Regions from separate parts of the Bifidobacterium sp. SO1 genome, predicted to be linked through region 3. Evidence: riboswitches for the same ligand, from Rfam matches in the RefSeq annotation. Region 3 holds a riboswitch; each other region holds the start of a gene.
What was found. Region 3 has a riboswitch for thiamine pyrophosphate ahead of JS541_RS00800 (ECF transporter S component). Riboswitches for the same ligand answer to the same signal wherever they lie in the genome.

Region 1 (5,388 bases), on a different contig from region 3:
CGACCAATCGCGGCGAGATCATTCCCTCCGCCGCCCCTTCCTCTGATTGTCATTGCGAGCAGAACGAAGGCACTCCCACTAAATGTCATTTCGAGCGAAGCGAAGCGGAGTCGAGAAATCTTACCGAGGCAGTCCCCGCCAAAGATCTCTCCACTCCGCTACGCTCCGGTCGAGATGACAACATGGGAGCCGGCTCCGATCGAGATGACAATACGGGAACAATCACTGATCACAACCCCACCCTCGCCTCCCGCTATATCTGGACCGACTCGTGGATCGCCGGCGGCGACGGCCTGCCCTTCATCGGCGGCGAAACCCCACGCGACGGCACCTATATCATCAACTTCTTCAAATGCCAGCCCGCACTCAACTACGGCTTCGCGCACCCGCGCCAATCCTGGCAGCACGCCGCACTCGGCCCCGAAGCCCTCGCCACCTGCGACGCGATGGTCGACGTCATGCGCTTCTGGCTGTCGCGCGGCGCAGACGGCTTCCGCGTCGACATGGCCGATAGCCTCGTCAAGCACGACGACGAAGGCAAGCCGGCCACCATCCGTACCTGGCAGTACATGTTCTCGAAGATCCGCCCCGAGTTCCCGGCCGCCGCGTTCGTCTCCGAATGGGGCCGCCCCTACGAGTCCATGCAGGCCGGCTTCGACATGGACTTCTACCTCGACTGGCGCTGGGACGGCAAGCCGAACGGCTACAACATGCTCCTGCGCAACACCGACACCCCGTTCGACCACGACGGCGATCTGAGCTACTTCAACGCGGATTCCGGCGCGTCGATCAAGCCGTTCCTCGACCAGTACCTGCCGCAGTTGCGCGACTGCGAGCGCGCGGGCGGCCTCTTCGATCTGATCTCCTGCAACCACGACACGCGACGGTTCGCGCCGCGACTGACCGAACGCGAGCGCAAGATCGCCTTCGGCATGCTGCTGACGATGCCCGGCTGCCCGTTCGTGTATTACGGCGACGAGATCGGCATGCGATACCGCGACCTGCCCACGAAGGAAGGCGGCTACACGCGCACCGGCAGCCGAACGCCGATGCAGTGGGACGGCGATCTGCCGAATCTTGGCTTCTCCGCCGCGCCCGCCGATGCGCTGTATCTGCCGGTCGAACCGGCGGGTGATACGGCCCATGACGCAACCGGCGCCGTCTCGCCTGTGACCGTTCCTACGGTCGCATCGGAATCCGCACGCGCCGACTCGCTGTACCACTGGATCACGTCGCTGCTGGCATTGCGCGCCGACTCCCCCGCGCTGAGGTCCAACGCGGCGTTCGAACCGGTCGCTGCACCTGAATCCGGCCGTGTCTTCGCCTATCTGCGCACTCCGGTCGACTCTTCGGGCGAGCGCAACGAGTCAGGCAGTCTTCCCCTCCTCATCGCCATGAATCCCGGTCGTGAGACCGAAACGGTCACGCTCCCGACCGAATTCGCCGCGCAGTCCCCCGCCGTCCGCCTCGCCATCGGCGAACCCGCGGTCGACGGCGCCACGCTCACGCTGCCTCCGCAGTCCTTCGTCATCCTCGGCTGACGCACGGCTGTTCCGCCGCCGCGACGGCGATTAGGATGGAAGCGGCAACGATACACACGTATCAAGGAGGAATCATGCCCGTTATTCACACCCACGTCTCCGTCAAGACCACGCCCGAGCAGCGCGAGGCGCTCAAGGCCGCGTACGGCAAGGCGATCAGCGCGGTGCCCGGCAAGTCCGAAGGCTGGCTGATGTGCCCGTTCGAGGACGACATGCCGATCTACTTCGCCGGATCCGACGACAAGCCGGCGGCGTACGTCGAGGTGAACGTGTTCGGTCGTTCCGTGCCCGGTTCGGCGTGGGAGAAGCTGACCGAGTCGATCATGGCGGCGCTCGAGGGCACGCTGGGCATTCCGCAGGACCGCACGTACATCCGCTACACGGCGACGACGGACTGGGGGTGGAACGGCGGCAACTTCTAGTTAGTTGTCACAGCTCCATCGCGGCCGCATACAGCGCGCTGTTATGAGGCGTGGCGGTTTTCTCTCGCTGAGCCAGCGCTCAGCGAGAGAAAACCGCCACGCCTCTGTTGTTTCGCCCGGTCTCAGCCGAGCAGCGCGAGTTCGTCCGGGGTCAGCCGCAGATCAGTCGCGGCGAACGAATCGTTGATCTCATGCGGATTGCGGGCGCTCGGGATCGTGAACAGACGGTCGTACCGGGTCAGCTCCCATGCGAGCACCACCCGCTGGTACGAGACGCCACGCGCGGCAGCAACCGCACGGAACGGATCGTACGCATGCCGGTCGAACGGGTCGAGGAACCCGCCGAGCGGCGACCAGCACACGAAATCAAGCCCGAGTTCGGCGCAATGCTCCATCGTATGTTCCGGATCGGGGTGCGAGGGCGAGAACTGGTTCTGCACGGCGATCAGCTTGTCGCCGAGGATCGCGCGGGCCGTGTCGATCTGCGCGTTGTTCACGCGGGAGATGCCGGCGTAGCGAATCACGCCTTCGTCGAGCAGCGTCCTGAGCGCGCCGATCTGATCCTCGTACGGCACGGCCGGATCGGGACCGTGCGAATACAGCAGGTCGAGCGCGTCCACGCCAAGGTGACGCGCCGATTCCTTCGCGTCGCGGATCATCGTCTCGGGCCGCGAATCGGCCATCCAACCGTACCGGCTGCCGGCCGCCTGCAATCGTTGGCGGTCGTCCTGCGCCACAGCCTCCCCTGCCGCGACGTCCGTGTCGATCGTGCGCCGGTATCCGGTTTTCGTCGCCACCAGCACCTCGCCGCGCGGACCGTCCCAACTGGCGAGCGCGTCGCGCACCAGCATTTCGCCGTACCCGAAATCGCCGGGAACGCCCGTGCCGTCCGCGCCCGGAGCGGTCGGCAGGTAGTACGACCACGCGGTGTCGAGGTAGCGCACGCCGGCGTCGAGCGCGGCGTGGATCGTGCCGATCGCCGTCTCACGGTCCGGACGTCCCTCGATGGCGAGCGCCATCGTGCCCATGCCGAGCCTGGAGATGCGATGCCCCGCGAAATCGACCGTGTTCGCGAAATCAGTGCCATGTTGCAACGTCGTCATACCGCCCATCATCGTGCGAGCCCCTGACGCGGATACGCTGCTTCATCGTTTCACGGCGGATCGCACCGCCGCTGGATGCCCTGTCGCACCCCGGGGCTTATGATGGTCACGCAACCGAACGGGAGCCCGGCTGGGCTGAGAGGAAGTCGCGAACTTCGACCGTCAACTTGATGCGGGTCATGCCGCCGTAAGGAAACGGGTTGTTTCGCCGTCGCAATCGATGCGCGGCGGTTCGCGATCATTTTTTCAGTCTGCGCGGGTTTTCGCATCCGTTGCATCGTCGTTGCGCGCGGACTCGTCACCGTGTCGCCGCGCCGCTGTTCGGATGATCGTTTGCGCGACAACTCAACATAATTCAAGAACAACCAGTGATACTTACGACAAGGGTCATGAAGGGGCGCACCACCTCACAGGGTACGGCTGCTTCAGCGACCCTTTTTTTCGAATCCGGCGCGGCCGGGGAAGGGGAACCGATGATCGTCAACGGTCAGGAGGAGCAGCTCGACGGGCCGATCAGCGTCGCCGAGTTCATCGAGCGCAAGGGATTCAAGCCGGCCCGTGTGGCCGTCGAGCTCAACGGCGAGATCGTGCCGCGGGCAAAGCGCGCGCAGACGATGCTCAAGGGCACCGACACCGTGGAGATCGTCACGTTCGTGCAGGGCGGCTGACGGCCGTGACGGCCGTGACGACCGGCAACGGGCATGCCGCGGCAACCAACGGCATCCATACGACATCGAATACGAAGGAGTAACCATGACTGGAGTAACCATGACTGCACCATCCACCGAACCCAACGTTTCGCCCACCGAACCGACGCTCGACGAACTCGTCGGCACTGCCACGAACACCGCGCTGCTGCCCGAGCCGGACGCCCACGCCTACGACGCGATTGCGACCGGCGACGCCGATCCGCTCATCCTCGGCGGGCACAAGTTCACGAGCCGGTTCATCCTCGGTTCGGGCCGCTACGATCTGAACCTCATCAAGGCCACGATCGAGAACGCGGGCACGCAGATCGTCACGATGGCGCTGCGCCGCTGCCGCACCACCGAGAACAACCTGCTCGACTACATCCCCAAGGGCATCACGATGCTGCCGAACACGTCGGGCGCGCGCAACGCGGAAGAGGCGGTGCGCATCGCGCGACTCGCCCGCGAGGTGTGCCAGACCGATTTCGTGAAGGTCGAGATCGAGCACGAGACGAAGTACCTGTTGCCGGACAACGCGGAGACGATCCGCGCGACCGAGATGCTCGCGAAGGAGGGGTTCGTGGTGATGCCGTACATGTTCCCGGACCCGATCGCGGCGCGGCAGCTTGAGGAGGCGGGCGCGGCGTGCGTGATGCCGCTCGGCTCGCTGATCGGCTCGAACAAGGGGCTGCGGATGCGCGATTTCATCGAGGTGATCATCGCCAACGCGCATGTGCCGGTCATCATCGACGCGGGTATCGGCCGGCCGAGCCAGGCCGCCGAGGCGATGGAGATGGGCGCGGACGCGGTGATGGCGTATACGGCGATCGCGTCCGCGGGCAACATCCCGGTGATGGCGCGCGCGTTCAAGCACGCGATCGAGGCCGGCCGCGAAGCGTATCTTGCGGGCCTCGGCACCGTGACCGAGGGTCATGCGGTGCCGTCCAGCCCGACCAACGCGGCCGACTATCTCTCTGCCAGCAAGTGATTACCGCGCGTGATTACTTGCGCACCTGCGTGATCTGGTAGGCGGCGAGCAGAATCGCCAGCCAGATCACGCCGGCGACCACGGCCACGCGGTAGCTCGGCGAGAAGCACATGAGCACCACGACGAGCGCAAGGAACGCGAGCACGATATACGGCATCACGCGCGCGAACGGCAGCTTGAAGTGGATCGCGTCCAACGCCGTCTTGCCCTGCAGTCCGGCAAGTTCGGCCGGACCGTCGCCGGCCGCGACGACCTTGCGGAAGTGCACTTCCGTGATCATGATCATCGACCAGTTGATCACGCCGGCGATCGTCGCGATCGACATGAGATAGTTGAACGCGAACTCCGGCCACAGGAACACGACAACTACGGCCAGCGCGGTGATGATCGCGGAGGTGATCACGCCCGCGACCGGCACGCCGCGCGAGTTGAGCTTGCCGAGGTACGCGGGTGCGTTGCCCTGCTTGGCGAGCGAGTACAGCATGCGCGAGTTCGCGTACAGGCCGGAGTTGTAGACGCTCATCACGGCGGTCAGGCACACGAAGTTGAGGATGCCGGCGGCCGCGTGCACGCCCACCGAGTCGAAGATCTGCACGAACGGGCTGGACTTGCCGTCGATCGTGTTCCACGGCACCACGGCCATGA
Region 2 (5,388 bases), on a different contig from region 3:
CGGGTTGACGCCGTACAGCTGCAGCGAGCGGATCTTCTCGCTCGGCGCGAACTGACACAGGCGCAGCGCCTTCGGATTGCGGGCGACGAGCGCGCGGGCGGTGATCATTTCGGCCACGTACAGGCCGTCGGGACCATATTCCTCGCAGATCACGCGGAACGGCCAGTTAGTGACCCCGGCCATCGGCGAGAGCACGACCGGAGTGGGCACGGTGATCGGGCCGAGCCTGACCGGCGCGATCGTCACCGGCGAGACCGACGAGGACGGCTCGGCCGCCGGCTGCGACGATCCGTCGCCCGCAGCCGCGGCCATGTCGCCGCGCGGGTCGAGTCGCTCGCGGTCACGCGCCGTGAGCACGGTTTCAGCATCCTTGTTCGTCACGATATGTTGTCCCTCATCTGATGGAATAGGTTCCGGATCGAATACAAAGGTCAATAACGCACTTGGCCCCCTCTGCTGAGAGGGCTGTCATCCGCAGGATGACTGGGGGAGAGATCGGCGTTATGGCTTCTTCCCTCCCCCACCCGGCTTCGCCGGGAGCCCCCTCATCAGAGGGGGCCGAGGTCCGCTCGGCGAACAGCGGATCAGTACAGGCCGCCGGCCTCGTTGATCTTCACGGAGTCCGGCCAAGCCTCGCCGCCCATCGCGACCGGCTTTTGCGGCACGTGCGTGCGCTTCTCGCCGATGCGGGCGTCGACGTACTCGGCGACCTTGTCCAGGGAGATGCGCTCCTGGTTCATGGTGTCGCGGTCGCGGATCGTCACAGCCTGGTCGTCGAGCGTGTCGAAGTCGACGGTGATGCACAGCGGGGTGCCGATCTCGTCCTCGCGGCGGTAGCGGCGGCCGATCGCGCCGGCCTCGTCGTAGTCGATCATCCACTCGTGCTGGCGCAGGTCGGACGCGAGGTTCTGCGCGACGGTCTGCAGCTCGGGCTTCTTGCTCAGCGGCAGCACGGCGGCCTTGATCGGGGCCAGACGCGGGTCGAGGCGCAGCACGGTGCGCTTGTCGACGCCGCCCTTGGTGTTCGGGGCCTCGTCCACGTCGTACGCGTCCACGAGGAAGCACATGAGGGAGCGGGTCAAGCCGGCGGCCGGCTCGATGACGTACGGCACGTACTTCTCGCCGGTGGCCTGGTTGAAGTAGCTCAGGTCCTCGCCGGAGTGCTTGGCGTGCGCCGACAGGTCGAAGTCGGTGCGGTTCGCGATGCCCTCGAGCTCGCCCCAGTCAGAGCCCTGGAAGCCGAACTTGTATTCGATGTCGACGGTGCGCTTCGAATAGTGGGCGAGCTTGTCCTTCGGATGCTCGTAGTGGCGCAGGTTCTCCGGCTTGACGCCGAGGTCGAGGTACCACTGGGTGCGCGCGTCGATCCAGTACTGGTGCCAGTCCTCGTCGGTGCCCGGCTCGACGAAGAACTCCATCTCCATCTGCTCGAACTCGCGGGTGCGGAAGATGAAGTTGCCCGGCGTGATCTCATTACGGAAGGACTTGCCCATGTTGGCGATGCCGAACGGCGGCTTGGAACGAGACGAGGTCATGACGTTCTTGAAGTCCACGAAGATGCCCTGCGCGGTCTCCGGGCGCAGGTAGTGCAGGCTGTTCTCGTCCTCGACCGGGCCGAGGTGCGTGCGCAGCATCATGTTGAAGTCGCGCGGTTCGGTCCACTTGCCGCGGGTGCCACAGTCGGGGCACACGATGTCGGCCATGCCGTTCTCGGGCAGCTTGTCGCCGTGTTTCTCGGCGTAGGACTCCTGCAGCTTGTCGGCGCGGTTGCGCTTGTGGCAGTTGAGGCACTCGACCAGCGGGTCGTTGAACACAGCCACGTGGCCAGAGGCGACCCACACCGGGGTCGGCAGGATGATGGACGTATCCACGCCCACCACGTCGCCACGGGTGACGACCATCGAACGCCACCATTCGCGCTTGATATTGTCCTTCAGCGCGACGCCGAGCGGACCGTAATCCCACGCGGAACGGGTGCCGCCGTAGATTTCTCCGGCGGGGAACACGAACCCGCGACGCTTCGCGAGGGACACGACTTCATCGAGTTTGGATACAGCCACAATGCACCTTCTGGTTTGAACGGTTTGGGGACTAGTTAGCGTTCCCGAGTCTATAGGCACAGCGTGACAGTGATATAAGGAGCGCCTTAATACCACAGGCGGGCAAGAAACGCCAGAGGAAGGACACGAAAGAACGGGGATATGTCCATGTTGGGGCATAGCGTCGGGAGCGTAATGCAGGGGAACCCGGCCGGTGCGGCGGGTTGAGAGAGGCGCGAGCCTGACCCTTAGAACCTGTTGGTTAAGACCATCGTAGGGAGCAGCGATATGAGCGAAGATTCGCATACCGACACGCAGTCGCATTGTTGCGGTTGCGCCGATCAATCAGGCACCGATCAGTCAGATGCCGGTCGGTCCGACATCGACCATTCCGTCTGTGATCAGGCCGGCATCGATCAAACCGCCACCGAACCGACCGATCTGGCCGATCTGCGCGAGCGCATCGCACAGGCCGTGCACGATGTCAGGGAACGTACGCCGCTGGCGCAGTCGTTCACCAATTTCGTGACGATCAACCTCGTCGCGAACGCGCAGCTCGCGGCCGGCGGCACCGCGGCGATGAGCTTCCTGCCGGACGACGTGATCGACACCGCGTCGATTTCGGGCGCGGACTACATCAACGTCGGTACGCTGCTGCCGTTCTACAAGGATGCGCTGCCGCAGATCGCCCGCGCGTTCCGCAAGTCCGGCCACCCGTGGGTGCTCGACCCGGTCGCGGCCGGCATCGGCAAGACCCGCACGGAGATCCTGCGCTCATTCCGCGCCGCTCCCCCGACGATCGTGCGCGGCAACGCGTCCGAGATCATCGCGCTGGCGACCATGTGGGGACTGGTCTCCCCCGACGAGGCGAGCCGGCCGGCCGGCGTGGAGTCGGTGGACGAGGTTGATGCGGCGGTCGAACCGGCGAAGACGCTGGCGGCGTTCCTCGCTCGATCCGCGCCGCACGGCACGGCGGCGGTGGCCGTGTCCGGCAAGGTCGATCTCGTGACCGACGGCGAGCAGGTCTACCGCCTGCCGGGCGGCAGCGCGCTGATGGCGAAGATCACCGGTGCCGGCTGCTCGCTGGGCGGCGTGACCGCGACGTACCTAGCGGTCGCCGAACCACTGACGGCCGCGCTGGCAGCCTCGCTGCTGTTCAACCGCGCCGGCGAGATCGCCGAGGCGAAGTCGGACGGCCCGGGCACGTTCCAGCCGCACTTCCTCGATGCGTTGTGGAACCTCACGCCCGCACAGGTGGCGGGTTCCGCGATCGTGACGGGGTAACGGCATTCCGGCAGTCAGAAACAGATCAAGGTCACACCATCTACGCTCCCTCAGTCAGCCTTCGGCTGCCAGCTCCCTCAGCCGAGGGAGCCAAGGCTCCGCCAGCACCAATCCAACATCAACCAAGACTTTCCTATTAATCAACCCAAAAGGAAAACCACATGAACAACTATCCATTCGCATCGATGCGCGACTCGTTCGACCTGTCCGCGTATTTCGTCGTCGGCCCGCAGGACACGCACGACCGACCGGTCACCGATGTGATCGAGGAGGCGCTGCGCGGCGGCGCGACGTTCATCCAGCTGCGCGCCAAGGATGCCGACGCCAAGGAGATCACCTCGCTTGCCCAGGACATCGCGCAGATCATCGAGGACAACGACAAGTCCGATTCGGTCGCGTTCGTGATCGATGACCGCGTGGATGTCGTGTGGCAGTGCCGCAACAAGGGCATCAAGGTCGACGGCGTGCACATCGGCCAGACCGACATGGAGCCGCGCGAGGCCCGCGCGATGCTCGGCGACGACGCGATCGTCGGCCTGTCGGCGGAGACCGAAAGCCTCGTCAAGATCATCAACGAGCTGCCCGACGGCTGCATCGACTACATCGGCGCCGGTCCGCTGCACGTTTCCACGACCAAGCCCGAGGCTTCGGTCGGTGGCAATGACGGTTCCGGCCGCACGCTCGACGCGGACCAGATCAACACGATCTGCTCGGCCTGCGACTTCCCGGTCGTGGTCGGCGGCGGCGTGACCGCGGCCGACATGGACATGCTCGCGCACACCAAGGCCGCCGGCTGGTTCGCTGTCTCCGCGATCGCCGGTGCGGACGATCCGCAGGCCGCGACCCGCGCGATGGTCGAGGGCTGGAAGGCCGTGCGCGGCGACGCGAAGCACGGCTACGCCAAGCGCGTGATCGCCAAGCCGGAAACCAGCGAAGGCGCAGCCGCCGAGTCCGCCGAGCCGAAGTTCACCAACGCGAAGGAGGCCAAGGAGGCGCAGAAGCTCGCCAAGCAGCAGCGCGTCGACATCGCAGCCCGCGGCTCCAAGCAGCGCGACAAGGCGCATATCCGCAAAACCAAGTCGGTGCATTTCGAAAACCAGTTCGGCTCCTACGATCTCGAGGTGCCGTACACCGAGATTAAGCTCTCGGACACGCCCGGCGTCGGCCCGAACCCGCCGTTCCACGACTACAACACCGAAGGCCCCAAGTGCGATCCGAAGGAGGGTCTGAAGCCCCTGCGCCTCGACTGGATCCTCGACCGCGGCGACGTTGAGGAGTACGAGGGCCGCGAACGCAACCTCGCGGACGACGGCAAGCGCGCCATCAAGCGCGGCAAGGCCACCAAGGAATGGCGCGGCCGCAAGCACAACCCGCTCAAGGCCAAGGACCACCCGATCACGCAGATGTGGTACGCCCGCCACGGCATCATCACCCCTGAGATGAAGTACGTGGCCGAGCGTGAGAACTGCGACGTCGAGCTGGTGCGTTCCGAACTCGCCGCTGGCCGCGCGGTCATGCCGTGCAACATCAACCACCCCGAGGCGGAGCCGATGATCATCGGTTCCGCGTTCCTCACCAAGCTCAACGCGAACATGGGCAACTCGGCCGTCACCTCGTCCATCGACGAGGAGGTCGAGAAGCTGACGTGGGCCACCAAGTGGGGCGCGGACACGGTCATGGACCTGTCCACCGGCAACGACATCCATACCACGCGCGAATGGATTCTGCGCAACTCCCCTGTCCCGATCGGCACCGTGCCGATGTATCAGGCGCTGGAGAAGGTCGAGGACGACGCGTCGAAGCTGAGCTGGGAGCTGTTCCGCGACACCGTGATCGAACAGTGCGAGCAGGGCGTCGACTATATGACCATCCACGCGGGCGTGCTGCTACGCTTCGTGCCGCTGACCGCGAACCGCGTGACCGGCATCGTCTCGCGCGGCGGTTCGATCATGGCCGAATGGTGCCTGCAGCATCATCAGGAAAGCTTCCTGTACACGCACTTCGACGAGCTGTGCGACATCTTCGCCAAGTACGACGTCGCGTTCTCGTTGGGCGACGGCCTGCG
Region 3 (5,388 bases):
CGATACCTCGTGGAACCCGGAGCCGGTGAGTACCCCCAGAGAGAGTCGAACTCTCGTTGTCAGATTGAAAGTCTGGTGTCCTAACCGTTAGACGATGGGGGCGAACAACTCGATTGATAATACGCGAGACCACGGAGTTGCGCAAATCGGCGTGTCGCCATGGCTCCACGACGGCATCACACGCTCCGATCGTTGGAATTTCGGGCTTTTCAGCTCTCTATATACCAAGGCGCCGGCGGATCGACCGTCATCAAGTACGATCCGCCGGCGCTCCAGTTTCCGGCCAGCGTGTCCGCCTTCCGGCGAACTCACACGGCCCTGTACGTGAAGTCGTGGATCACACGGCCCGCGGCCAGGCCCTTCTTCTCGAAGTTGGTGAGCACGCGACCGTCGAACCGTTCCGATTCGCGGAAGTCAGCGTGCGGCAGGTCGGCCGCAGTATCGGCATTGCCCTTGCCCACGTGCCCGGTCGGCAGGCTCACGGTCAGCGAGCCGACGTTCGCAAAACCCTCCACGCCGTCCATCACCTCGTGCACGTGCAGCGCATAGTCCTCGATGTCGGTGGCGATGCGCCACATTCCCCCGTCCGCCAGCGCGCGCCGCACGTCGCCGGCCAGTTCCGGCTGCACGATGCGCCGCTTGTGGTGCTTCATCTTCGGCCACGGGTCGGGGAAGAACGTCCACACCTCGGCCAGCACGCCCGGGTCGCACGCCTTGAACAGCTCGGGCGCGTTCACCTGCGCGATGCGAAGGTTGGCAAGACCTTGCTTGCCGGCCAGCAGCAGCGTGTGCGCCACGCCCGGATCGTACACCTCCAGCGCCAGGAAATTCACGTCCGGACGAGCGGCCGCGGCGGCGACCACGTTCTCGCCCTGACCGCTGCCGATCTCCACGATCAAGGGATGGTCGTTGCCCCACGTCCCGCGCACGAAATCCGCGTCGACCCGCAGCCCTTCACGCACATCCAAAGAGCCTTCGCGCGCGTTGATGTCGAGCAGGTACGTGTCTGCAAACGTATCCCATGCACGCTGCAAACGGTCGTCGAGCCGTGCGGAACGGCGCACGAACGAGAGCACCTTGCGGCCGTACAGCGCAGGGCGTTCCTGCGTGTCCGACGCAGCCGATGCCACACCCGGAGCGTCCGGCGTCTGATCGGCGGTTGATTCTTCGATAGTCATGGGATTATTTATAGCGGCCGGCTTGGAATAGGCGCGCAGAACGCCGCCAGGTTGCGTCGGGTCAGCGCCGCAAGACCGATCGCCGCCGTCTCCAGCCGATCATGCGCAAGCCGACCGTCAGGTCGCGGCTCATCGTCGGTCGGCCCGTTTCCGAACCGACCGTCACGCCGATCGTCACAACCGTCGCCGCACGACCCGCCGGCCCGAATCGCCGCCAACGTTCGCAGCAAGTCGATCAGTGCGCCAACGTAATCATCCACGCCGTACTCGCGGCCCAACGCCCATGTCAGCGACTCCAGCCCGTCGCTTTCCACAAGCAGCCGGTCGTCAGGAATCCGCCGCGCCAGCGAGCGCACCGATTCGTCGGCTGTCACATCCGGTCCGATCGACATGTAGCAGCCCATGCCGAGATATTCATCCTGCCAACGATCGCACGCATACCAGTGCACCATGTACCGATTCGGATACTTCCGGATCAGTTCCAGCACTTCGCGTTCGCGCGACTTGGTGTGCAGGATGACCGGTTTGCGGAGCCGGCTCGCGTAGTCGAGCTGCGCTGCGAATGCGGTCAGCTGGTCGGCCAGCGGCACGTCGGTCCACTCGCCGTCGAGTCCGATCTCGCCGATGATCGCGGCCTGTTCGAGATACGGCAACGCATCCTCGATGCGATACCGGTTCGCGTCCCACGGATGGATGCCGAAGCTGACGCGAATGTCCGGCCGCGCATCGACCGCGCCCGGCGCTTCCGGCACGGCGCGATCGTCGATCGAATCAATACTCGGCCCTGTCCGTGCACCGCCGCCGGTCTCGTCACCATCCGCCGCACCGTCGATCCATGACAACGTATGCCGCCATTGGTCGCCGTTCGCGCAGCTGATCACCGAACTCACACCGTACGTGCGCTGCACGGCGACGAACCGCGCGTCGTCGGCATGGCAGTGCGCATCGGACAGCAGCGATGCGAACGTATCCATCAGCGCGGCATCATGCCGCATGTTCGGCGACAGGTTCTCCAACGAACATCTCCTTCATATCAAAAACGGTGACCCGCGATATCGATCACAGGTCACCGTTCAGTCAATCAATCGCATCGGCCGTGTCGGACGGCCGATCCGTCAGCCAACCGACAGCTCACACGAGCGCGGCGGCGTCGCGGCCACCGGCCACGCGGTCGAGCGCGCCGGTCTTGGCGAGCGCCTGGTACAGGAACCACGCGATCACGCCGGCGAAGATGATGCCGGAGATCGTGCTGCACACGAACGCGGTGACGATGAAGAATGCGTCGTAGCTCAGGTAGTACATGACCCACGAGACGGCCATGCCGGCGAAACCGGCGGCCGCGCCGGAGAGCACGGTGACGGCGAGGTTCCACGCCTTGTACGCGAAGATGAGGAAGACGATTTCGGCGGCCAGACCCTGCACGAGGCCCGGGATGAGGGTGCCGAGACCGCCCCAGTGGCTGCCGAGCAGCGCTTCGACGAGCGCGGCGATCACTTCGGCGAACAGCGCGGCGCCCGGCTTGCGCACGATGATGGCGGCCAGCGGGCCGGCGAAGTAGTACAGGCCCCACAGCAGCGCGTCGGAGCCGGGCAGGAACGTGAACACGGCCTCGAGCGGCTGCGTGACGATGCCCGCACCCCAGAAGATCACGCCGGATGCGACGGCGATGACGGCGGCGACGGTGATGTCGGCGACGCTCCAGCGCAGCGACGGACGCGCGGCCGGAGTCTTGGAATCAGTAGACATAATCTCTCTCGCTTTCTTGTCGTTGTCTTCAAGCGAGGGCGACGCGGCAGAAGGGCCGATAGACCGGCGAGCACACGCGGCGCGCGCAGTCCAGACGACGTTCAAGGACTTCGTTCGCCGGTATTGCCCGGATCACGTTCGACGGTCGGATGCTGGCGCATCCCTCTCAGCTCGCCACGCGAGCCCCCGTGCTTGACACGTTCACACGATACGGGGATGCGGCTACAAATGTCAAGACTTTGCTGCGGGCAATAGTGCAGAATCGATGTCGCAAATATCACAAAGCGAGCGGGAATCCGTTGGAAAGATTTCTCCGCTCGCTACGCTCGGTCGAAATGACAATAAGAAAACCGCGCTCGGTCGAAATGACAGGAATGAAAAGCTGCGCTCGATCGAAACGACAGATACCGGGGATCATACTCCGCCGAAACGATAGGCAGTGCCGACGGCCCGAGCTACGCCTCCAGCCGCGCCTCGACCCAGTCGACGATGTACGGCGCGACTTCCTTGATCTGGTCGATCGCGACCTGGAACTCGTGCGGGCCGCCGTACCACGGGTCAACCAGATCGATCTCGTCCTCGCGTCCGGCCGCCGGCTTGGGCAGGTTCGGGTCGAAGCTGCGGTACATGTGCACTTCGGAGCGCTTCTCGGCCGGCAGTTGGCGCAGCAGCGCGCGCATGTGCGACGCGGTCATCGGCAGGAACAGGTCGCTTTCGTTGATCTCCTCGCGCGTGATGCGGTGCGCGAAGTGGTGCGCGGGGATCTCATAGCCGTCGGCGCGCAGCACACGCACGGCGCGGCGGTCGATCGGGTTGCCGTACTCCTCGTCGGACACGCCGCTGGACATGACGCGCACGCGGTCGGCGAGTCCGCGCGACTCGAATTCGGCGCGCAGGATGATCTCGGCCATCGGCGACCGGCAGATGTTGCCGGTGCAGACGGTCATCACGGTGTACAGGTGGTTGCTGGTCATCGATACTGCTTTCGGTCGGCGCGGTGACGCGCAATTTCGGTCTGGGATGGGTAAGACCGCGATCGGATACGGTCACGAACCGTCGATCACGGTCGGCATCGGTCGGTACATGATCGACGATGATCGGTGACGATCAGCGACGAACGGCACCAACCGACTACGGTCAGATACAGCCTGACTTACTGTCGAGTACAGTCGGCTTTCGGTCAGCGCGTCTTCTCGTAGGTCACGAAACGATACGCCTCGATGCCGTCCTCATGCTTGGCCGGCTTCATCCAATGGCTTTCGTCGGCGACGCGCCACAGGCCAAGATCGACCAGATCGCGCACGTCCGGCGCGTAGGTGTCCGCGTCGACCTTGGCCTTGAGCAGCGTCACATACGCCTTCGAGGCCAACGGCAGCGCCTCGCGGAACAGCTGCGCCCCGCCGATCACCCAGATCTCGCTGCGGTCCATGCCGTCGTCGGGAATCGCCTCCTGACGCGCATAATCCATCGCATCGTCCAGGCTTTCGGCCACGGTCGCACCGAGCGCACGGTACTGCGGGTCATGCGAGACGACGATATTGTCGCGGTTCGGCAGCGGACGGTACTTCGGATCCAGCGATTCCCAGGTCTTGCGGCCCATGATCACCGGATGCGAGACGGTCAGCTCCTTGAAATGCTTCATATCCTCGGCCAGATGCCACGGCATGCCGCCTTGGAAACCGATGGCGCCGTCATGACCTTCCTTGTCGTGCGCCTCGGCCCAGATCAGGTTCACCGAGAAGGTCTTGGGGAAATCGTCACCCCAATCCTCCCCGCTCTCAAGCCCGGCGATTCCGGGCTCGGGTTCGTGATAGCCACTGCGGCTACTGTCATGCTCCATTTCACTCACTCCTTGGGGTTAGGACTGGGGACAAGTGTACGGTCACACCGCGACGCGGCGGCGGGACGGGCGCGGAATGTCGGATACGTCACACCGCGACGCGGCGGACGTCCGCACGGCCGGCACGGCCACCGGTCACACCGCCACCGGCGCCTTGATCGTCGGATGATGCTGGTAGCCGACGATCTCGAAGTCGCTGTAGTCGTAGTCGAACAGCGAGTCGGCCTTGCGGATCCTGATCTGCGGGTACGGATACGGCTCGCGGCCGAGCTGTTCGAGCACCTGGTCGATGTGGTTGTCGTAGACGTGGCAGTCGCCGCCCGTCCACACGAACTCGCCCGGCTCAAGTCCGGCCTGCTGCGCCATCATCAACGTGAGCAGCGAATACGAGGCGATGTTGAACGGCACGCCGAGGAACATGTCGCACGAGCGCTGGTACAGCTGGCAGCTCAGGCGACCGTCGGCCACGTAGAACTGGAACAGCGCGTGGCACGGCGGCAGGGCCATCTGGTCGACCTCGGCCGGGTTCCATGCGGTGACGATCATGCGGCGCGAGTCGGGATGATGTTTGATGAGGTCGAGCACGTTCGAGATCTGGTCGATGGTGCGATTCGGATCCTCGGG
Region 4 (5,388 bases), on a different contig from region 3:
CAGACGGTCGCGGTGTGCGGGCCTTCGGGCTGTGGCAAATCGACGTTGCTGTCGATCCTGGCGGGCTGGGAGAAGCCGTATCGGGGCACGGTGGAGCGCGTGGGCGTGGAGCGTGTCGGCTGGGTGTTCCAGAACCCGTACGGGGTCGCGCGGCGTACCGCGTTGGATCATGTCGTGTTCCCCTTGTTGGCCAAGGGGATGCGTCGGCGTGACGCGGAGCCCGAGGCGTTGGCCGCGATGGGATTGTTCGATCTGGAGTACGCGGCCGGCCGCAGGTTCTCGGATCTGTCGGGCGGGGAGGCGCAGCGGCTGATGCTGGCGCGCGCGGTGTGCTCCAGACCGGATCTGCTGCTGGTGGACGAGCCGACCGCGCAATTGGACACGCGCACCGCGCGTTCGGTCAGCCATGTGCTGGGCAATCTGGCCGGTCAGGGCATGATCGTGCTGGTCGCCACGCATGATCCGGACACGCGCGACGCGTGCGGCCGCGTGATCGACCTGGCCGACTACGCGCCGCGCCCCGGCGAGGATACGGACATGCCGGCCGGTGGTGATGCGGGTGAGCGGGGTGGTGTGTCATGAGGATTGGTTCGATCGTCTCGGAATGCGTGCGCGACATCGAGTCGGGCACCACGCATGCGGTCGCGATGATGCTCGCCGTGCTCTGTTCCGGACTGCTGCTGGGCGGATACGAGGCGGTGGGCGTCGTCGGCCTGGAGACGCAGGCGGTCACGCGCATCAACGCGCTGGCCGACACGCGCATGATCATCGCGTCCGGCGATCTGATCGACGGGACCGTGTGCGACCGGTTGCCGGACGCGGCGAACGGCCCGGACGCGTCCGGCGCGTTGCGTGCCGGCGACCAGGTCACGCCCTTGTCCACGCCGGGCAAGGACATCGCGTCGTACGAGGTCACGCCCGGACTGCTGCGCATTCTCGCCGCCGGCGACCGTCAGGCGAACGCGTCATCCACGCCGGTATCGGACACGGTCGATGCGTCCGGCATCTGGGTGTCCACCGATCTCGCCGACGATTTCGGCCTGACGGTCGGTTCCCGGCTCGCCACCGACCACGGCGGCGCCACGGTGGCGGGCGTGTTCGCATGGCCCAACGACGGGCGCGATACGCGTCTCGCATACGCGCTCGTCGTGCCGGTGTCCGCGTCAGCCGCGCCGTTCGGCGAATGCTGGGCCAGGCAATGGCCCGCCAGTGGTCAGACCGACAACCTGCTGTATTCGACCGTGATCGTCTCCGGCGAGTCGACGGGTGGCCAGGCCGGCGTCATGGCGGTCAACAAGGGATTCGACTCGCACTACGACGCGCACGACTCGTACACGAGCCGCATGACCCGGTGGATGCCCTGCGCGGGACTCGCGGCCGGACTGCTGATCGGCGTCGTGGGCGTGCGAAGACGCCGGCTCGAATACGCGGGCGCGCTGCACTGCGGCCAATCCAAAGGCGCGCAACTGCTCGGCATCGGCTTGGAGACGCTCACGTGGAGCGGGCTCGGGACCATATCGGCGTGCAGCCTCATCGCCGCCTACTGCTGGCGCATGGCGGCCGGCGACCCCGTTGCAATCCTTTTGTCTGCGATACGCGCGCCGCTCGCGCTGTTCGCCGCCAGCATGCTCGCGGCCGTCCTCGCCGGACTATTCGTCCGCGAATCCCAACTCTTCCGCTACTTCAAGACCCGCTGACCTTGACTTCGGGGTGGGTTATGCTCGTGGGGTTGACACGGGAGCTGCGAACCGTTGCGGGTATTGGCCGCGACGGCATGGCTGAGATGGGATTCGTCCCGACCGATTGAACGTGACCGGGTAATGCCGGCGTACGGATGTCGCCTTCCCGTGCCTGATATTCGTTGGCGTTCGGCCATCTGGCCGGCGTCCCAGAGGAAAGGCGCGATCCAATGGTCGAGCATTCGATGACCAGTTCTTCCCCTGCTGATCCCGCGGCCGACGGTGCGTCTGACATCACGGCCGATACCATGCCTGCCATCGCATCGACTCCGCAAACCGGTATCGCGCCGGCCGCGGTCAGCGCTCACGACTGGGGATGGCGGCACACCACGCGGCGCGACTTCGCATTGCGGCACGTCGACTTCGACATCCGGCCCGGCGAACGCGTGCTGCTGCTCGGCGCGTCCGGCGCAGGCAAATCCACGTTGATGGCTGCGCTCGCCGGCGTGCTCGGCGGTGCCGACGACGGCGAAGAGGAAGGCACGCTCACCGTCGACGGACTTGACGCGCGGGCCGCACGAGGCCGTGCCGGACTGGTATTGCAGGATCCCGATTCGCAGATCATCCTCGAACGGGTGGGCGACGACGCCGCATTCGGCTGCGAAAGCCTCGGCGTGCCGCGCGACGAGATCTGGAAGCGCGTGCACGAATCATTGGACATCGTCGGGCTTGGCGACCTTGCGCTCGACCGGTCCACGCAACACATGTCGGGCGGTCAGCGTCAGCGGCTCGCGCTTGCCGGCGTGCTCGCCATGCATCCGGGACTGCTGCTGCTCGACGAGCCGACCGCGAACCTCGACCCGGCCGGCGTGCGCGAGGTGCACGACGCGGTTCGGCATGTGCTCGAAACCACGCATGAGACGATGATCGTCGTCGAACATCACATCGACGTATGGCTCGACCTGATCGACCGGGTGATCGTGCTCGGCAAGCCCGACCCGGACGATCTGACCGGCGGCGTGATCGCCGACGGCACGCCCGATGGGGTGTTCTCCACGGTCGGCGACGTGCTCGCGGCCGGCGGCGCGTGGGTGCCCGGTCGTCGCATCCCAACTGAGTACCGCGATCCGAACGGGCGGATGCGGCCGCTCAACCCGGCATCCCATATTGACCCCGAACATGCCGGCGAACCGGTGCTGCGCGCCGACGATTTGTCGTTCGGCCGCGGCAAGGCGCTCGGCGAACACGTGAACCTCGAGTTTTACGGCGGCGAAGTGTATGCGCTCATGGGGCCGAACGGCGCGGGCAAGTCCACGCTTGCGCTCACCTTGGCGGGACTGCTGCCACCGATCGCCGGGCATGTGCGTGTGGGCACCGACATGGTGCCGGACGGGCGCGGCGACGACCCGCACGAATGGAAGAGCCGCGAACTGCTCGGCCGGGTCGGCATGGTGTTCCAGGAACCGGAACACCAGTTCGCCACGGCGAGCGTGCGCGCCGAAGTGGCGCTCGGCCCCACATCGATGGGTAAGACGGACGAGGAGGCGAACCGCATCGCCGACGACATGCTCGCTCGGCTCGGCCTGACCCGTTTCGCGCCGGCCAACCCGTACACGCTCTCGGGCGGCGAAAAACGACGGCTTTCGGTCGCCTCCATGCTGGCCGCCGCGCCGCGCGTGCTCATCATGGACGAACCCACGTTCGGCCAGGATTTCGCCACATGGACCGAAATGATGCGGCTCATCGCCATCGCACGAGACGAAGGCTCCGCCGTCATCATGGTCACGCACGACGAACCGCTCGTCGAGGCGCTCGGTGCCCGCCGCATCATGTTCACGCAGGACGGTCTGCGCGCTGGCGTCTCGAGCGAGCATGGCTCCCGTCCTGTCATTTCGAGCGAGCATGGTCCTCACCCTGTCATTTCGAGCGAGCATGGTCCTCACCCTGTCATTTCGAGCGAGCGGAGCGAGTCGAGAAATCTTCTTTCGCGTGATGGCGTCCGGAAAGATTTCTCCGCTCCGCTTCGCTCCGGCCGGAATGACATGAGTGAGGCCGGCTCCGGTCGAAATGACACTGGTGAGGCGAATTCTCATGATGGAGACATCGTCGCGACCGTGCACGTCACTCCGACGACCGAACGCGTGGAGGCGGCCAAACCGGCGTCGCCGTCATGGTTCGTCGCCAGACTCAACCCGGTCACCCGGTTCGCGATGGGCCTGATCATGTGCATCCCCATGTTCTTCAGCCTCGACGTGGTAAGCGCGTCCATCGCGCTCGGCCTCGAATTCATCCTGCTGTGGATCGGCGGCGTGAACCCGCTCGCCGTCTGCCGCAAGACCTGGCCGATCTGGGTCGGCGCTGCCGGCGCGTTCATCTCCATCGTCCTGTACGGTCAGGCATCCGGCGCGAGCTACCTCCAGCTTGGCGTCATCCATGTCACGCAAGGCTCCCTGTACCTCGGCTGCGCGATGTTCCTGCGCGTGCTCGCCATCGCCATGCCATCGGTCATCCTCATTCTCGGCCTCGACCCGACCGATCTGGCCGACGGACTCGTCCAGCTCGTGCATCTGCCGTCCCGGTTCGTGTACGGCGGTCTGGCCGGCATGCGCATGTTCACCCTCCTGCAGGACGACTGGCGCGCGCTCGGCCTGTCGCGCCGTTCGCGCGGTCTCGGCGATGAAGGCGCGGTCAAGCGTGCGATGGCGCAGGCGTTCGGCCTCCTGGTGCTCTCGATTCGCCGTGCCACCAAGCTCGCCACCGCGATGGAGGCCCGCGGTTTCGGCTCCGACCGGCCGCGCTCGCAGGCTCGTGTTTCCCGTTTGCATGGTATTGACGCGGTCGGCTATGTGATCGCCGTGGTCGTGCCGGTGTTCGCGCTGGCGGTCGCCATCAAGACCGGCTTCTGGAACCAGCCGCTGCTTTCGTAATCGGTTCGCATCGTCAGCCTGCCGTCGCCGTCATGACGAAAGCTCCCCGCGGGAACGTATTCTCGCGGGGAGCTTTTCATCATGCATCACGAAACCCGGTCAGCGATGGCGGCGCAGCGGGGCCAGTTCGAAGACCTCGTCGGAGGCGGCGGCCACCTCGGGGCTGTGCGTCACGATGATCACGCAGCGGTCCTCGTCGTGGGCCAGCGACCGGAAGATCGACATGATATCGTCCTGCGTGGCCATGTCGAGGTTGCCGGTCGGCTCGTCCGCCACCACGACCTTCGGATCGTAGCTTAGCGCCCGGGCGATCGCCACGCGCTGCTGCTCGCCGCCCGACAGGTGCAGGATGCGCTCGTTCGCGTATTCGGCCGGAAGATGCACCTGTTCGAGCAGCTGCACCGCGATGTCCTTCTTCGGCTTGTCGAACGTCTTGCCCGAAGCGTCCATCGACAGGATGATGTTCTCCGCCACCGTCAGCTGCGGCAGCAGGTTGAAGCTCTGGAAGATCACGCCGATGTCGTGGCTGCGGTAGTCGTAGCGATCCTGCTTGGCGAGGTCCTTGCCGTTGTAGACGACCTTGCCGCCGGTGGGGGGGGAGGTCAGTCCGGAGATGAGCGAGAGCATCGTGGTCTTGCCTGCGCCGGACGGGCCGGTGATCGAATACACCTCGCCGGTGCGGAAGGTGTGGCTGATGTTGTTCAGCACCTTCTTGCCGCCCTTGGTGTACGAGTAGCTGACGTTGTCGAGTTCGAGAATAGGGGTTGGTTCAGTCATGATGA

Region 1: linked by a shared signal. The riboswitch ahead of thiS (sulfur carrier protein ThiS) and the one ahead of JS541_RS00800 (ECF transporter S component) in region 3 are both predicted to bind thiamine pyrophosphate.
Region 2: linked by a shared signal. The riboswitch ahead of JS541_RS04380 (hydroxyethylthiazole kinase) and the one ahead of JS541_RS00800 (ECF transporter S component) in region 3 are both predicted to bind thiamine pyrophosphate.
Region 4: linked by a shared signal. The riboswitch ahead of JS541_RS15060 (ATP-binding cassette domain-containing protein) and the one ahead of JS541_RS00800 (ECF transporter S component) in region 3 are both predicted to bind thiamine pyrophosphate.

Annotation. Positions count from the first base shown of each region.
Region 1 covers NZ_JAFEJR010000009.1:110,744-116,131, reverse strand. The annotation lists gene JS541_RS08790 (alpha-amylase family glycosyl hydrolase) at 1-1,541, shown strand, start outside; gene JS541_RS08785 (phenylpyruvate tautomerase MIF-related protein) at 1,616-1,963, shown strand; gene JS541_RS08780 (aldo/keto reductase) at 2,086-3,066, opposite strand; TPP riboswitch at 3,175-3,278, shown strand; gene thiS (sulfur carrier protein ThiS) at 3,540-3,734, shown strand; gene JS541_RS08770 (thiazole synthase) at 3,820-4,743, shown strand; gene JS541_RS08765 (amino acid permease) at 4,757-5,388, opposite strand, start outside.
Region 2 covers NZ_JAFEJR010000003.1:182,950-188,337, reverse strand. The annotation lists gene dusB (tRNA dihydrouridine synthase DusB) at 1-381, opposite strand, end outside; gene JS541_RS04385 (glycine--tRNA ligase) at 585-2,060, opposite strand; TPP riboswitch at 2,229-2,336, shown strand; gene JS541_RS04380 (hydroxyethylthiazole kinase) at 2,328-3,323, shown strand; gene thiC (phosphomethylpyrimidine synthase ThiC) at 3,485-5,388, shown strand, end outside.
Region 3 covers NZ_JAFEJR010000001.1:176,483-181,870, forward strand. The annotation lists tRNA gene JS541_RS00785 (tRNA-Glu) at 31-102, opposite strand; gene trmB (tRNA (guanosine(46)-N7)-methyltransferase TrmB) at 309-1,178, opposite strand; gene JS541_RS00795 (TatD family hydrolase) at 1,187-2,194, opposite strand; gene JS541_RS00800 (ECF transporter S component) at 2,310-2,924, opposite strand; TPP riboswitch at 3,016-3,123, opposite strand; gene JS541_RS00805 (low molecular weight protein-tyrosine-phosphatase) at 3,380-3,898, opposite strand; gene JS541_RS00810 (dihydrofolate reductase) at 4,105-4,764, opposite strand; gene JS541_RS00815 (thymidylate synthase) at 4,900-5,388, opposite strand, start outside.
Region 4 covers NZ_JAFEJR010000020.1:15,669-21,056, reverse strand. The annotation lists gene JS541_RS12585 (ATP-binding cassette domain-containing protein) at 1-582, shown strand, start outside; gene JS541_RS12580 (hypothetical protein) at 579-1,697, shown strand; TPP riboswitch at 1,725-1,853, shown strand; gene JS541_RS15060 (ATP-binding cassette domain-containing protein) at 1,988-4,606, shown strand; gene JS541_RS12570 (ABC transporter ATP-binding protein) at 4,706-5,383, opposite strand.